Regions from separate parts of the Bacillus sp. WC2503 genome, predicted to be linked through region 1. Evidence: riboswitches for the same ligand, from Rfam matches in the RefSeq annotation. Region 1 holds a riboswitch; each other region holds the start of a gene.
What was found. Region 1 has a riboswitch for S-adenosylmethionine ahead of ACUN26_RS25970 (cyclase family protein). Riboswitches for the same ligand answer to the same signal wherever they lie in the genome.

Region 1 (5,708 bases):
CTTATAAATAATTTAATGATTTATTTGCGAACGGATAGAGCTTTTGAACATGGTAGTATGGTAGAAATGTTATTAATTTTATTTGCACCGGTTTTCGTGAACAGAAAATATTTTTATTTAGTTTCCTTTAGTGTAATTGGAAAGTACGTACTTTTTACATTGATACTACAAGATCTAAAAGTTGTGATTCCGCTTGTCTTATGTGTATTCTATTTCATTATTTCACATTCTTTGTTGAAACGATTTCAATCTTATGTAAGAACGGTTGTTGAAATGATGAACAATATGAAAGAGACGGAAAATTTAGCTGTAATTGGGACTATGTCTACAACAATTGCGCATGAAATCCGAAATCCATTAACGGCTTTGAAGGGGTTTACGCAAATGCAAAAAGAAAGAAACCCTGAAGATATGATGAGCTATGAAATAATGTTACAAGAAATTGAGAGAATTAACGGATTTGTTAGCGAATTGATGTTATTAGGAAAACCGAAACCAACAAATTATGAATGGTGTAACATACGGGAAATCCTTTTATATGTTGTGCAGTTAATGGAAAGTTATGCGAGTCAATATAAAGTGAAAGTTTATTTGCAAATAGATGGAAACTTACCCGTTATAAACGGTGATGATAAACAATTAAAACAAGTGTTGTTAAATATTATTAAAAACGGAATAGAATCAATGCCAGAAGGTGGGGATATTCATATTCGGGCATATGAAAAAACTAAGGGGTATTTGTGTATTGCTGTCGAGGATCAAGGATTTGGTATAGAGGCAGGAAAATTAGAGAAGATTGGAAAGGCTTTTTACACAACGAAGGAGAATGGTACAGGGCTTGGTTTAATGATTACATATAAAATTATTAAAGAACATCAAGGGAGTATCACGATTCAAAGTAGTATGGGTGTGGGAACGAAAGTGGAAATTTATTTACCGACGATGTAGCGAAGTAGAAGAAAATATTTTTCAGAAAAGTGTTCTTCTTGTGTAAATATAAACATTTAATAAAATGTTTCAAGAAGGGTTTTTTTTATAAAATACTTCGTTTATAATGGAGGAAAATATCGACATGAGATTGGTTACTCATGTAACGGTTCGGTAGTGTTATGAAAAGAAAAGAAGGGGTGCCCGCGCATCCTTTTTTCTATGCAGATATGATGAAAGAGGTGGTATTGATGGAATTAACATTAAATTCGACTGTATGCTTACACACGATTCAATTTCGAAAAGAGCAAAAGAATTATATTGTAAAAGATACAATTACAGGAGAAAAATATGAAATGCCGCCACTTTGGATTGATGCATTGGCAATGATGCGTGACGGTTTTTTATTGGGAGAAATTGAGGAGAAATTAAAAGAAGAGTATCCAGCAGAAGAAGTAAATATACTAGCATTCACGAGGCAACTGTTAGAGCTAGAACTTGTTGGAATGGTAGATGGGGAAGAGATAGCTTGTACAAAGAAGAAAGAGAAAGATTATTTAGCTTGGGTACGTCCCCGGTTGGAACAATTTTTCCTTAATGTAAATAAAAAATATAGAAGCAAAGGTCAGTGATGATCTTTGCTTTTTTGTAGTCCATATTTTAAAAAATAACAGCGAATGCCCTTGCGAAAGCACCGTCACTATTTTTAATTTTTAAAGGTGCTGCTGAGAAAAAGAAACGTTTCGCTTTAATAGCATCTAGATTTGTTAAGTTTTCAATTAAGAAAATATTATTGCCTAACAGTATGTGATGAATGGGTGATGTTTCTGTCGTTACCTCATCGGGAGAAATAAAATCTAAACCGACTGATTTTACTTTTAATTCAACTAGTTCTTCAGCTAATTCTTCGGAAAGATAAAATGCTTCTTTCTCATAAGCTTCTGTATTCCATTTATTAGATAGATTAGAATGGAAAATGACAATATCGTCTTTTTTTATGTCGGCATTATGCAATACTTCTTTAGGGAGTTTTCTCTCTTGAACATGAGTGACATCGATGAGAACTGCTTCACCTACAAACTGATCAAGGGGCAATTGATCAATCGTTGTTGCACCAGAAATAAAATGCGCAGGAGCGTCGCAATGTGTACCGACATGAACGACCGAATGGAAATCTGTAACTTGATATCCTGTTTCTTCAACGCTTGTAATGGCTTCTAGTTGGATTGTTGGTGTTCCGGGAAATTGAGACATATTATTTTCAAACGTTTGTGATAGATCAATTACTTTCATTTTAAATACCTCCAATATATGTTTTTCAAATAATAAAAAGCCCATCTTTCATGATCAAGAAAGATGGGCTTTACATACTAGTTGCGTTTTATCTTCCAAAATGCAATGCATTTTGCAGGAATTAGCACCTATTCAGTTCTTATAAACTGAGGTTGCTGGGCTTCAAAGGGCCGGTCCCTCTGCCTCTCTTGATAAAGGTTTATTCAGTTTCGGAATTCGAAATATTCATGATATTTAAATTGTAATTCATTTCCTTTTTTCATGCAATACAAATTAGGTGTTCACCCAAATAAAGTTGCTCGCATATTGTAGCTTATGTAAGTAGACTGTTGCGAAGGAGTGAGTGCAGTGACAGGGAATGTGTTAAATTATTATGCTGGTGGTAATACAGCTAGAGGATTTCATAATTTATACGAAGAGAATTTAAAAGGGCTAGATAGGTTGTTTATTTTAAAGGGTGGTCCAGGAACGGGAAAATCTTCTTTAATTAAGGCAATAGGTCGTGAATGGGTTGAAAAAGGATATGATATTGAGCTTTTGCATTGTTCTTCTGATAATAAGTCGGTTGATGGGGTGATTATTCCAAAATTAAAAGTAGGAATTGTTGATGGAACATCACCGCATGTTATTGAGCCGAAAATGCCAGGAGTTATTGAAGAGTATATAAATTTAGGAGTTGCTTGGGACTCAGGTAAATTAAGAAAGCAGAAGGTAGAAATTGAACGGTTTGTATCAGAAGCGAGCAAGGCTTTCAAATCTGCTTACGGATGTTTTAAAGAGGCATTAGTTATACATGATGAGTGGGAGAAAATATATATTAATAACATTGATTTTAATAAAGCAAATGAACTAACAGATCAGCTAATTCAGAAATTATTTGCAGATAAAAAGGGGCAACAATCGATTGTGAAACATCGTTTTTTAGGAGCTGCTACACCGAAAGGAGCAGTTGATTTTGTTCCTAATTTAACAGAAGGATTGCCACATCGTTATTTTATAAAAGGACGCCCGGGCTCTGGAAAATCAACAATGCTCAAAAAGTTATCGAAGGCAGCAGAAGAAAAAGGTTTTGACGTTGAAGTATATCATTGCGGATTTGACCCGAATAGTCTTGATATGGTTATTGTAAGAGAATTAGGATTTGCAATTTTTGATAGTACCGCACCACATGAATATTTTCCAAGTCGCGTGGGTGATGAGATTATAGATATGTATGCTCTTATTGTTAAACCGGGGACGGATGAGAAGTATGCTACAGAAATTCGTGACGTTTCCATTCAATATAAAGCAAAAATGAATGAGGCGATGTCTTTCTTAGCAAAAGCAAAATCAGTTCGTGATAAATTAGAACGAATTTATATTGCTGCCATGGATTTTTCAAAAGTGGATGCATATAAAGAGGAAATTCAAAAAGAGTTTGAACGAATTACCGCTACTGTAATTGAAAAGAAAAAATAGTCTTTGTTAAACTGTCAGAAAAATTCTGGCAGTTATTTTAGTGTGTAGTAAAATTAATAGTATATTTGTCGAATTTCCAAGGAAATAATCAAAAAATGGGGATGGTATGAAATGAGAGAAAAAATTGAATTAGAGTTAGAAAGAATTGAAGAAGAGAATGATGTGAAAATTTTATTTGCAGTGGAATCGGGGAGTCGTGCTTGGGGATTTCCATCGAAAGATAGCGATTATGATGTTAGGTTTGTTTATATACATCCGGTAGAATGGTATTTATCAATTCATGATAAACGTGATGTAATTGAATATCCAATTAGTGATGACTTAGATATAAGTGGCTGGGATATTAAAAAGGCATTACAACTGTTTGCGAAGTCAAATCCAGCTTTACTTGAGTGGATTCGATCACCAATTTTTTATTCGAAAAACTCTAACTTTCCAGAGCAGCTTCAGCAAATGAGTGAAAAGAATTTTGATCCAAAAGCAACGATATATCATTACTTACATATGGCTTCAAAAAATTATCGTGAATTTTTGCAAGGCGAGAATGTAAAGTTGAAAAAGTACTTTTATGTATTACGTCCTATTTTAGCTTGTCAGTGGCTAGAAGAGAAAGGGACATTACCTCCAGTAGAATTTAATCGTTTGATTACAGAACTATCTATAGAACGTAGTGTATTGAATGAGATTGAGAAGTTGTTAATAAAGAAAAAAGCGGGTACGGAATTAGATGTTGGATTGAAAATTCAAGTGTTAAATCAATTTTTAGAAGAACAAATTGATTATTATCAGCAATACGTGAAAGGGATTGAAAAGGGATTAGGGATTGATATTGAGAGTTTGAATACACTATTTAGAAATATGTTGTTTGAAGTAAATAAAAAAGAGCACAAGTAAATTTGTGCTCTTTTTTTATCCCGCTATTTGTGGGAGCCTTACTGCCCGTAAACGCCTGATTGGTGTGGACTAATAATCAGCTGGGGATGCACCTCAACACTGATTAAAGTTTCACTTTATTTTGTAGGAATAAAGAAAACAGATATAGCTGCGATAAGACCTGCAAAAGAGAATAAGTAAAAATTCCATGCTAAGTCATATTGCATTGTCATAATAATACCGACAAGAATAGGTCCAGCAATTGCACCAACTCGGCCAAGTCCAAGTCCCCAGCCTAAGGAGGTAGCTCGTATATGTGATGGGAAGTATTGTGTTACATAAGCATTTAATATTTGAGTAATACCGACTGATCCAATTCCAGCAAGACCAATTAAAAGATAAATGATTGTAACAGATGGTTTAATTGTTAGTAGTCCAATACATATGGCTGCCATAAGATAGGAGATGCTAATAACAATTTTTGCTCCTATACGATCGGCAATCGCCCCAGCAAATAATGCGCCGATAGCTGCAGTAATATTTAGCATAAGTAGAAATGATAAACTAGATCCAAGAGGATATCCTGCCTGACGCATCATCTGTGGTAACCAAGTATTTAAACCGTATATTAAAAACATTCCCATTATATAAGTGATCCAAAAAAGTAGCGTTGCTTTTATGTATTCTTTTGAGAATAACGTAAGAAATCCATTTTTCTTTTGTATATTAGATGGTGCTTCAGAAATTTCATCTTTTACATGGAATTCAATTTGAAAGCGATTAAGAATTTTGTTCACTTCTTCTTGTCGATTCCGCGATAATAAAAATTGAATGGACTCAGGTAAATAAAGAATAATGAAAGGAATGAGGAGTAGCGGAATCATTCCGATGCCAAACATAATTCTCCATCCGAAATCTTCTAACATAAACATGGATAAAATAGCACCTAACACGATACCTAAAGGATAGCCGGTAAACATAAGAGCATAAATAAAAGATTGCCGTTTTTTTGATGAATATTCAACAGTAAGTGCGGAAGCCGTTGGGATAACACCGCCTAATCCGATTCCTCCGATAAATCGAGATAGCCCAAATACTTCAGGAGAAGGAGCAATTGCAGCTAAGCCCATTGTGATAGAAAAAAGAGCTAAACAGCA
Region 2 (5,708 bases), 1.5 Mb from region 1:
TCTAGTTTTCTTTCAGCACTTACTGCCATACCATCTTCGTCGATTGTCCCAACTACAATTGCGGCACCATACTTGCGAAGCAGTGGCGTTACCTTTTCAAAACGCTCTTCTCCATCTTCTAAGTTAATAGAGTTAATAACAGCTTTCCCTTGAATATAAGTAAGTGCTCTCGCCATTACATTTTCATCTGTTGAATCAATCATAATCGGTACTTTTAACACTTTCGTAACTTCTGATAAGAATTTTTCCATATCTTCTATTTCATCACGGTCAGGGTCTGCCATACAAATATCAATAATATGAGCATTTTTCTTCACTTGTGCTCTTGCCACTTCAGCAGCCTCTTCAAATTTACCTTCTGCCACTAATCGTTTAAATTTACGTGACCCTATAACATTCGTTCTTTCACCTACAAATAACGGTCTCATAGACTCATCATATTGCAGCGCCTCTAATCCACTAATTCCATGTCCGGCTCGTTCATTTTGCGCACGCGGTGTAAGAGATGCTAGCGCTTCTTTCATTGCTCTTATATGTTCTGGTGTTGTGCCGCAACAACCACCAATAATATTAATCCATCCTTCTTCAGCAAATCGCTTCACTTTTTCAGCGAGAGAAGATGGAGATTCATGATAATGTCCATCTTCATCAGGAAGACCTGCATTTGGATAACAAGAAATGTAACACTCCGATAAATCAGATAAAGAACGAATATGGTCTCTCATAAACTCCGGACCAGTCGCGCAGTTTAATCCAACAGATAATGGCTTCATATGTTCTACGGATAAGTAAAAAGCCTCAATTGTTTGCCCAGCCAGAGTCGTCCCCATCGGCTCAATCGTCCCAGAGATCATAATAGGAACAATTTTATTTAGTTCTTCAAAAGCAGCTTGAATTCCAATATAAGCAGCTTTCACATTACGCATATCTTGACTCGTTTCAACGAGTAACACATCAACTTCGCCATTTAATAATCCCCTCGCCTGCCTAGTATAAGCTTCTATTAGTTCTTCAAATGTAACTCCTCCTGTAACACTAATTGCTTTCGTTGTCGGTCCCATCGCACCTGCAACATATACTTCATTCCCGCTTTCTTTAACAGCTTGTTTCGCTAATCGTGCTGCCTTTTCATTTAGTTCTTCATCTAAATGAGACAGCTCATAATCACTTAATACGATATTTGTCGCCCCAAATGTATTTGTTTCAATAATGTCAGCTCCAGCTTCAATATAAGCTTTATGAATCTTTAAAATAACATCCGGCCTTGTTTCTACTAAATATTCATTACAGCCCTCGTACTCTTCTCCTCCGAAATCTTCTGCAGTTAAGTCCTCTTGTTGTATCATTGTCCCCATTGCACCGTCTAATATTAAAATGTTATTTTGTAATTTTTCTTCTATACACTTCATCAATTAATACCTTCTTTCACTTCTTGCTTTTCTCTCACATATTTAACAAGATGTTCTGTAATTTCATATTTTAGAAATGGTGTAATTAAATAGATACCGTTAAAATATTTCATCGCTGCATCGATCAACTCTTGTGAAATACGAATCCCTTCCTCGATAGCTGCCTCTTTCGTTTCGTGTCCATCCATTCTCTCTCTTATTTCTTCAGGAAGAGTAATACCCGGCACCTCAAAATGGAGAAAGTCTGCATTCCGCTTACTTACTAATGGCATAATTCCAATAAAAATAGGTTGTTCCAAATGTTTTGTTGCTTCATATACTTCTTCTATTAAAGCAACATCATATATCGGCTGTGTTAAGAAATATTCAGCCCCAGCATCTATTTTTCGTTCCATTCGCTTTACCGCTGCTTTTAAATGCCTTACGTGAGGATTAAAAGCACCTCCGACTGAAAACCTTGTTGCCGGTCCAATGGATTTCCCTAAAATGGAACGTCCATCGTTCATTTCTTTAATCATTTTAATTAACTCTATAGAGGACAGATCATATACAGAAGTTGCTCCCGGAAAATCACCAACGCGCGCTGGATCACCAGTTAAAGCTAATACTTCCTCCATACCTAACGCTGATAAACCTAGTAAATGAGATTGTAGTCCAATGACGTTATGGTCTCTACACGTTAAATGTGTCAATACTGGAATATCGTGCTTCGTTAATAGTGCGCCCATTGCCATATTCGAAACACGAGGCGATGCTAATGAATTATCTGCTAGAGTAATAGCGTCTGCTCCCGCTCTTTTTAACGCTCTTGCTCCTTCAAAAAAACGCTGTGTATCTAACGTTTTCGGCGGATCTAATTCCACTACAACTGTCGTTTGTTTTTTTGCCTTTTCCGCAAGAGTAACCTGTGCCTTCGAACGCTTCTCGTGTGTATGAACTACTTTCGGTCTTTGAATTGTGTCTTTTTCTATTACAGGTGTAACATTCGCAACAGCGCGCTTCATACTTTGAATATGTTCTGGAGTCGTACCACAACAACCACCCAATAACCGAATACCTTGCTCAATAAATTTCGGTGTCATCGCTTCGAAATAAGCTGGGCTTCCCTCATATACGTAACGTCCCTCCACATAATTTGGGAGACCTGCATTTGGGTATGCTGATAAATAGCCATTCTGCGGAATCGATATCATTTTGAAAGCTTCCGTCATATGAAGTGGCCCTAGTTGACAGTTCAATCCAACAACATTTGCACCGTAATCTATAAGCTGTTTTAATATTTCATTGACATCATTTCCATTTTGAGTCGTACCTGCTTCATGTAACGCTACTTGAGCAACAATCGGAATATTCGTTTGCTTACGCAATACTTTAACGGCATGAAGTAATTCAAATTCATCGTAAAAAGTTTCTAATAGTAATCCATCAACCTGTTCTTCTAGTAAAGCACCTGCCTGTTCAAGTAGCATAAATTCTCGCTCCATATCAGTCGTTGTGACAGCTCCGATATGTTTCATACCACCGATTGTTCCTAAAATTGCATTTCTGTTTGTAACAGATGCTTTCGCAAGCTTCACTGCCGCTTTATTAATTTGAACAACTTGATTTTCTAAGCCATACATACGTAATTTCGCCTCATTTGCTCCATACGTATTTGTTTGAATCACATCTGCACCAGCAGCTACATATTGTTTATGAATCGATATAATTAGGTCTGGATCAGATACATTCAATTCTTCAAAACTACTTTGCAAACCATGTGAATGTAATAACGTTCCAACCGCACCATCACCTATTACAATTCCTTTTGATAATAAATCTAGTAATTTCACGAATCTCCCTCATTTCTATCAATATAAAAACCCCCTCTTCACTTTGAAGAGGGGGACATAATTGTTCCGCCTCTTATTATGCAAAACATTCGTTTTGCAGGTATTAGCACCGTTTCAAACATTTCGTTTGAAGGTTGCCGGGTTTCACAGGGCCTTTCCCTCCACCGCTCTCAATAAGAGTTGTCTTTATTATTTTATTTATGTAGCTAAAAGGAAATGCGTTCCCCTTTTAACAATGTTTGTTAATTTTTTATAAATTTAGCATGCACAAATATAAAAGTCAATGACACTTGCGGAAAAATAAAAATTATTTAAAATAAAGTTGCAATTCAATTAACTTTTGCTGTAAAGTTAAAAACATAATAAAAATTTCATACGAACATTCTTATCTAGAGAGGTAGAGGGACTGGCCCTATGACGCCTCAGCAACCATTAACATTTGTTAATAAGGTGCTAATTCCAGCAAATTGTGAAAGATTTGACAGATGAGAAGAAGACTCTATTCAATCCGAAAGCCTTCTTCTTAGAAGGCTTTTTTTTATTTTATATTCAACTACTGGTTCAATTTAAAAAGGAGGAATTTTTACATGTCAACTATCGAAACAAAACTAGCACAAATCGGAAATCGTAGCGAAACTACAACAGGAACTGTTAATCCACCCGTTTATTTCTCAACCGCTTATCGTCACGAAGGACTTGGTAAATCTACCGGCTTTGACTATTCACGAACTGGAAATCCAACTCGTGGTCTTTTAGAACAGGCAATCGCAGACTTAGAATATGGCCAACAAGGTTATGCCTGTAGTTCAGGTATGGCAGCTGTTCTCCTCGTCCTTTCATTATTCCGTTCTGGAGATGAACTTATTGTATCCGAAGATTTATACGGGGGAACGTATCGCTTATTTTCCGAACACGAAAAAAAGTGGAATGTTCGATGTAGATACGTAAATACACAATCTATTAAACAGATTGAGCAAGCTATCACAACTGAAACGAAGGCTATTTTCATAGAAACTCCGACTAATCCATTAATGCAAGTTACTGATATTGCCGCTGTCGCAACTGTAGCGAAAAGACACAGACTACTTCTTATCGTAGACAATACATTCTACACGCCTTATATACAGCAGCCATTAACAGAAGGTGCTGACATCGTACTTCATAGTGCAACGAAATATTTAGGTGGGCATAATGATGTATTAAGCGGACTTGTCGTTGCAAAAGGAAAGGAACTTTGTGAGGAAATCGCTCATTATCATAATGCCTCCGGTGCTGTCTTAAGCCCATTTGACTCATGGCTATTAATTCGTGGTATGAAAACTTTAGCGCTTCGCATGAAACAACATGAAGAAAATGCGAAAGCAGTTGTTGCTTATTTAAATGATGAGGATGGTGTGACAGATGTCTTTTATCCAGGGAGAGGCGGTATGATTTCATTCCGACTTAAAGATGAAGCTTGGATTAATCCATTCTTACAATCTTTATCCTTAATCACATTTGCCGAAAGTCTTGGTGGTGTAGAAAGTTTAATGACTTATCCAGCAACGCAAACACATGCTGATATTCCAGAAGAAATCAGAACGGCGAACGGTGTATGTAATCGTCTTCTTCGATTCTCCGTCGGCATTGAAAACAGTAATGATTTAATTCAAGACTTAAATCAAGCCATTAAACTTGTAAAAGAAGGTGTGAGAATATGAGTTATTCTATAGATACACTCTTACTACACAACCAATATAAACACGATGCACAAACAGGAGCTGTTAACGTTCCCATTTATAACACATCAACATTTCACCAGTTTGATGTAGATACTTTTGGCAAATACGACTATAGCCGATCTGGAAATCCAACTCGTGAAGCTCTGGAAGATATCATTGCTTTATTAGAAGGCGGAACAAAAGGATTCGCCTTTGCCTCAGGCATTGCAGCGATTTCTACTGCTTTTCTCCTTCTTTCACAAGGCGATCACGTTCTCATTTCAGAAGACGTATACGGAGGCACTTATCGAATTATAACTGAAGTACTCTCCCGTTACGGTGTTTCACATACATTTGTTGATATGACCAATTTAGAAGAAATAAAGCAAAATATTAAATCGAATACGAAACTCTTTTATGTAGAAACACCATCTAACCCACTTTTAAAAGTAACAGATATTCGCGAGGTTTCTAAACTCGCAAAATCTATTGGTGCTCTTACATTTGTTGATAATACTTTTTTGACACCATTATTCCAGAAGCCACTTGATCTTGGCGCCGATGTCGTTCTTCATAGTGCTACAAAATTTATTGCTGGTCACAGTGATGTTACTGCCGGATTAACGGTCGTAAAAGATGCCGAACTCGCTCAAAAGCTTGGATTTTTACAAAATGCATTTGGCGCTATTTTAGGACCTCAAGATTGTTCTCTCGTACTTCGCGGTCTAAAAACATTACATGTACGTCTTGAGCACTCAGCTGCAAAT
Region 3 (5,708 bases), 480 kb from region 1:
GGATTTTCATGATTAACTTTGCTTTTACACTTATCGTACTCTTTTGGAATAAAAAACAAATTACAATCGGCACAATTGTAACGATGATTCTTATTTCTCTTTTTGTTGACTGGATTGGTTCCATTACAATTATTATGGACGCTATCCGCTCTCTTCCAAAATATATAACACTTATTTGTGGAAATCTATTTGTCGGAGCTGGCATTGGCCTTTATGTCTCAACAAACCTTTGCGCAGCACCTCAAGAAGCTTTCGTTTTAACAGTTGCTGAGAAGAGAAAATGGACGTTTAGAAAAACAGAGATTTCATTGGCTTTTCTATTTTTAACATTAAGCTTCTTATTAGATGGACCCATCTATTTTGGAACAATTATCTTATCCTTTACAACAGGTTGGATCATTCAAGCATTTATTCAAATTGGTACGCAGATTTTAAATAAAAAAGAGCCTATTAAGCAAGCTGCTTAATAGGCTCTTTTTTATTTTATCCCGTTATTTGTGGGCAGTAAAACTTCCACCTCAAAGTCCAGCAAAGGCAAAGAAGTTAGGCGGGAGATAACTTCCCCTAAATGCCCGATTGGTGAAGACTAATGATCAACTTAGGATGGACACCCCGTTTCACTTTATGATAAGAGATACTACTTAGCATCCCCTTCAATTCGATAATTTGCTTTCACGCAATCAATTTCTTCATACCCTTGCAATGTATGTAGAATGTACTCGTAATCCGCAAGAGAAGCACGATGCGTTACAATTACAATTTCTGCTTTCCCTTTCTCTTCAAGCGGCATTTGAATAATTTTCTCAAAGCTAACTCCGCGCTCAGAGAACAATGAAGTAATTTTTGCAAATACACCAATTTCATCTTTTACATGCAGTCTTAAAAACTTTTTCACGACAATTTCGTCTGGCTCTTTTAATACTTTTTGATATTGCGGGACTACAGCACTATTTCCTGTTACCCCTAGTCTAATATTTTGCATCACAGCAACCAAATCCGAAACAACCGCTGTTGCTGTCGGTAAGCTTCCTGCTCCCGGCCCATAAAACATCGTTTCTCCTACCGCTTCACCGTACACATACACAGCATTATATTCATTTTGCACTGCCGCAAGAGGATGTGTATTGGGAAGTAAAGTCGGTTCAACTGTAACCTCTAATTTTTCGCCATCTCTCTTTGCAAGACCAATTAATTTAATTGTATAACCTAAGCTCTTACTATATTCAATATCTTCTTCTGTAATAGAAGTAATTCCTTTTACTTTCACATCTCCAAGCTCTACGTTTGTAGAGAAACCGAGAGTAGCTAAAATCGTCATTTTTCTTGCCGCGTCTAAACCTTCTACATCTGATGTTGGATCTGCTTCTGCAAATCCAAGTTGTTGGGCTTCTTTTAACACGTCGTTATATGCTCTCCCTTCATCTGACATTTTCGTCAAAATAAAATTTGTCGTTCCATTTACAATTCCCATTACTTTCGTAATAAGATCTGAAGAAAGTCCTTCTACGATGCTTCGCAAAATCGGGATTCCTCCAGCTACACTTGCTTCATAAAACAAATCAGCCTTATTATCCTTTGCTACTGCTAATAGTTCCGCTCCGTGTAACGCCATTAAATCTTTATTTGCAGTCACAACGTGCTTCCCACTTTGTAAAGCTTGTAAAATATATGCCTTTGCATCATCAATGCCACCCATCACTTCGATGACAACATCAATATTTGGATTATCTAAAATTTCATTTGCATTTTGTGTTAATAGAGTAGAAGGTACCTCTACCTCTCTCTCTTTCTCAATGTTTTGCACCAATACTTTCGTTACCTTCACTGGACAACCTACTTGGTGTATAAGTCGCTCTTGATGATCTGTAATAATACGAACTACACCGCTACCAACTGTTCCAAGACCTAATAGACCAACCTGAATTTCTTTCATAATACTGTCCACCCCTCAAAAATTGTGTTTAGATGAAATTATATGAGTAAAAAATATGAAAAACAATGTATTTTGAACATTCGGAAAAATAAAGAGTAATCCTTACAAAGAAAACGTTGCCACGTGTTACACAATCTTTTTTTACAATACATAAGGGGTTTCTTGATACACGTAATAATTCAACCAATTAGAGAATAATAAATTCCCATGACTCCTCCACCTAACAAGCGGCTTTTCATCTGGATTATTATGTTTAAAATAATTTTTTGGCACGTCAATATTTAACCCTTTGTCACGATCTCGTTCATATTCTTGTTTTAACGTCTCACAACTATATTCACTATGTCCGAGGGCGAAAACTTGCCTTCCTTCTTGCCCAATAACAAGGTGAACACCAGCTTCTTCAGAGTTTGCTAACAACGTTAATTCTTTCACCCCTCTAATATCACTCTCTCGTACTTCTGTATGACGGGAATGTGGGGCAAAAAACAACTCATCAAACCCCTGTAACAGTTTCACATGTTGCTCACAGACTTCATGTTCAAATACACCGAACATTTTTTCCTTAAGGGGATACTTCGGAACGCCGTAATGATGATACAAACCAGCCTGTGCCCCCCAGCAAATATGAAGCGTAGATGTTACATTCGTTTTTGAATACTCCATAATACGTTTAAGCTCTTCCCAATAATCTACTTCTTCAAAAGAAAGAGTTTCAACTGGTGCTCCTGTAATAATGAGTCCATCAAATTTTTCATTTTCAATATCACGAAACGTTTTATAAAAGCTTGTTAAATGGTCCTGCGCTACATTACGAGACAGATGTGATTCCATATGAAGCAAATGAACATCTAATTGCAATGGTGTATTTCCAATTAATCGAAGTAATTGTGCCTCTGTGTCTTGCTTCGTTGGCATTAAATTTAATATAGCAATTTTCAATGCCCGAATATCTTGTGTTTCTGCTCGTTCCTTCGTCATTACAAAAATATTTTCTTTTTGCAATACTTTACGAGCTGGTAAGTCTTTATCAATTATGATCGGCATGTTGTTTGCCTCCGACTAATGCCGCTTCTAAATCTGCAATAATATCAGAAACATCTTCTATACCAACCGATAAACGAATTAAATCAGATGTAACACCAGCTAAACGCTGATCTTCAGCACTTAATTGTCTATGCGTCGTACTAGCAGGATGTATAACACAAGTTCTTGCATCAGCTACATGCGTTACGAGAGTCGCTAGTTTTACATTTGCGATAAATTCTTTTGCTGCTTCTAATCCACCTTTAATACCGAAAGTTAAAACTCCACTAGCACCTTTTTTCAAATACTTTTGTGCTAACGAGTAATTTTCATTACTATCTAACCCCGGATAACTCACCCATTCAATACGTTCATGGTTAGCAAGCCACTTGGCAACTGCGAGAGCATTTTCGCTATGACGCTCCATTCGTAAATGCAGTGTTTCTAAGCCAATATTGCTAATATACGCATTGAATGGGCTCATACAATTTCCATAGTCTCTTAACAGCTGAACACGTGCTTTCACAATATAAGCTGCTGCCCCAAAGTTTTGAACATAGCTTACGCCGTGATAACTTGGATCTGGTTCAACAAGCTCAGGATATTTCCCTTTTGTCCAATCAAAATTTCCTCCATCAATTACAATGCCACCTAAAGAGCTTGCATGCCCATCAATATATTTCGTCGTAGAATGAACAATAATATTTGCTCCATGTTCGAACGCTTGGCATAAATAAGGAGTCGCTAATGTGTTATCAACGATAAAAGGTACTTCCAGCTCTTTGGCTGCATCTGAAAATTCTTTGAAATTTAAAACGTTCATTGCTGGATTTCCTAACGATTCTGCATAGATGAGTTTCGTCTTATCATTAGCAAGTGCCACAATTTCATCTGCTGCTAAATTTGGATTAAAGAACGTAACATCAATGCCAAGCTTACGTAAACTTACTCCAAATAAATTAAACGTCCCCCCGTAAACTGTTGAAGAACAAAGAAGATGATCTCCACTACTACAAATATTTAAAACTGCTAGCATAATGGCTGCCTGCCCAGAAGCTGTTGCAACCGCTCCTACACCGCCTTCTAAATCTGATAACTTCTGCTCGAATGCAGCTAGAGTAGGATTGCCAATACGCGTATATATATATCCTTCTGCCTCTAAATTAAATAGTGCTGCTAAATCATCCGACGTATCGTATTTATACGTTGTACTTTGATAAAGCGGCAAAACACGTGGTTCACCATTCTTTGGTGTATAGCCACCTTGCACACAAATCGTTCCTTTTCCCCATGATTCTCCCATCTCTCATTCTCCTTTCTTTTATACAAAATAAAAAACTGCCCCTTTCCTGAAAATAAGAAAGGAGCAGTTTAAAAACACGCTCTAAAGGCTCTTTCTTATCTCTCAGGATTATTACCTGCAGGATTTGGCACAATTCCGTTATACGGCTGTTGCCAAGGTTTCATCGGGCCTGTCCCTCCACCTTTTCTTGATAAGACTATGCAATTACCGTTGATTTTATAGCAATAATTTCCTAATGTCAATCGATTTTTCCGAATGTTCTAAAATAAATGTTAACAGTTTTATAGAAAGCAACAAAAGAAATATATTCCATTCTATTTCAAAAAAGACCTTTAAAAAACTCAAATCAATCTATAAAATTAAATAAGTAACTTAAACTATAAATTCAAAAAATCGCCCTACATATTGAATAAGCAATCCTCTCAAAAAGATACTATACATATTCAATCCATTTCACACTAACATCTGCAACCTTTTCCTACTAAGACTTGCATAACGGAGGTATAACATGACAAATACAAAAGACATGCATTATATAATCGTCTTATATGGCATTCTTCTAGGATCCATAGTAGGCGCTACAGTCTGGCTATTTTTAGTTACGATAAATATCGGAATCCATTTTATTTGGGGTTATTTACCTAGCGTTTTCTCTTCCCCCCCTTATTACACCCTTTGCGTAACCACAATCGGCGGGATTCTTGTTGGTTTATCACAAAAATACTTTGGTACATATCCACGTCTTATGCCAGAGGTTATGGATGAATATAAAAAAACAGGTAGGATTGAATACCGTTTTGTCCATCAAGCTACTTTAACTGCGATTATTGTCTTAATATTTGGGGCTAGTCTCGGTCCAGAAGCCGCACTTGTTGGAATTATTGGCGGACTTTGCACATGGGTTGGTGATCGCTTTAAATTTGCTTTAAAGGGAATGAATGAACTAACAGAGGTTGGAATTGGTGCTACTTTAAGTGTCATTTTTAATGCACCATTATTCGGTTACTTGGCCCCAAATGAAAATGAGAGTGAGCAAATTAACGAATTTTCTAAAAGAAAAAAAGCAATTGTATACTTAACTACTACTTTTGCAGGTTTTTCTGTTTATTTACTACTGAGTAAACTCGATAATCGAGGATCCTTTATTGTTGATTTTGGAGAAGGTTCACTTTCTTTCAATGAATGGATCGCATTTCTCCCGCTTGCTAGTATTGGTGCTATAATTGGTTTCTTTTATTTCAAATTAGAATTCATATTAGAGAAGTTAATTCATCCTTTTACAAAGTACAAAATTACACTTGGAATTATCGGTGGTATTTTATTAGGAATTGTAGGCACTTTTCTTCCGTACACATTATTTTCAGGGGAACATCAATTAAAAGAATTAGTTGTTGAATGGGGGCATTTATCCTTTTGGATACTACTTCTTTCAGGAGTTTTAAAGCT

Region 2: linked by a shared signal. The riboswitch ahead of metI (cystathionine gamma-synthase/O-acetylhomoserine thiolyase) and the one ahead of ACUN26_RS25970 (cyclase family protein) in region 1 are both predicted to bind S-adenosylmethionine.
Region 3: linked by a shared signal. The riboswitch ahead of ACUN26_RS23460 (bifunctional O-acetylhomoserine aminocarboxypropyltransferase/cysteine synthase) and the one ahead of ACUN26_RS25970 (cyclase family protein) in region 1 are both predicted to bind S-adenosylmethionine.

Annotation. Positions count from the first base shown of each region.
Region 1 is NZ_JBQYMD010000001.1:5,020,980-5,026,687, forward strand. Features, by position in the region: gene ACUN26_RS25960 (ATP-binding protein) at 1-948, shown strand, start outside; gene ACUN26_RS25965 (hypothetical protein) at 1,179-1,559, shown strand; gene ACUN26_RS25970 (cyclase family protein) at 1,588-2,220, opposite strand; SAM riboswitch class I at 2,306-2,418, opposite strand; gene ACUN26_RS25975 (PRK06851 family protein) at 2,569-3,678, shown strand; gene ACUN26_RS25980 (nucleotidyltransferase domain-containing protein) at 3,790-4,572, shown strand; gene ACUN26_RS25985 (MFS transporter) at 4,689-5,708, opposite strand, start outside.
Region 2 is NZ_JBQYMD010000001.1:3,489,178-3,494,885, forward strand. Features, by position in the region: gene metH (methionine synthase) at 1-1,409, opposite strand, end outside; gene ACUN26_RS17895 (bifunctional homocysteine S-methyltransferase/methylenetetrahydrofolate reductase) at 1,409-3,241, opposite strand; SAM riboswitch class I at 3,312-3,421, opposite strand; SAM riboswitch class I at 3,624-3,733, shown strand; gene metI (cystathionine gamma-synthase/O-acetylhomoserine thiolyase) at 3,829-4,941, shown strand; gene metC (cystathionine beta-lyase) at 4,938-5,708, shown strand, end outside.
Region 3 is NZ_JBQYMD010000001.1:4,541,558-4,547,265, forward strand. Features, by position in the region: gene ACUN26_RS23445 (YczE/YyaS/YitT family protein) at 1-467, shown strand, start outside; gene ACUN26_RS23450 (homoserine dehydrogenase) at 638-1,933, opposite strand; gene metA (homoserine O-acetyltransferase MetA) at 2,075-2,980, opposite strand; gene ACUN26_RS23460 (bifunctional O-acetylhomoserine aminocarboxypropyltransferase/cysteine synthase) at 2,964-4,262, opposite strand; SAM riboswitch class I at 4,355-4,459, opposite strand; gene ACUN26_RS23465 (chloride channel protein) at 4,771-5,708, shown strand, end outside.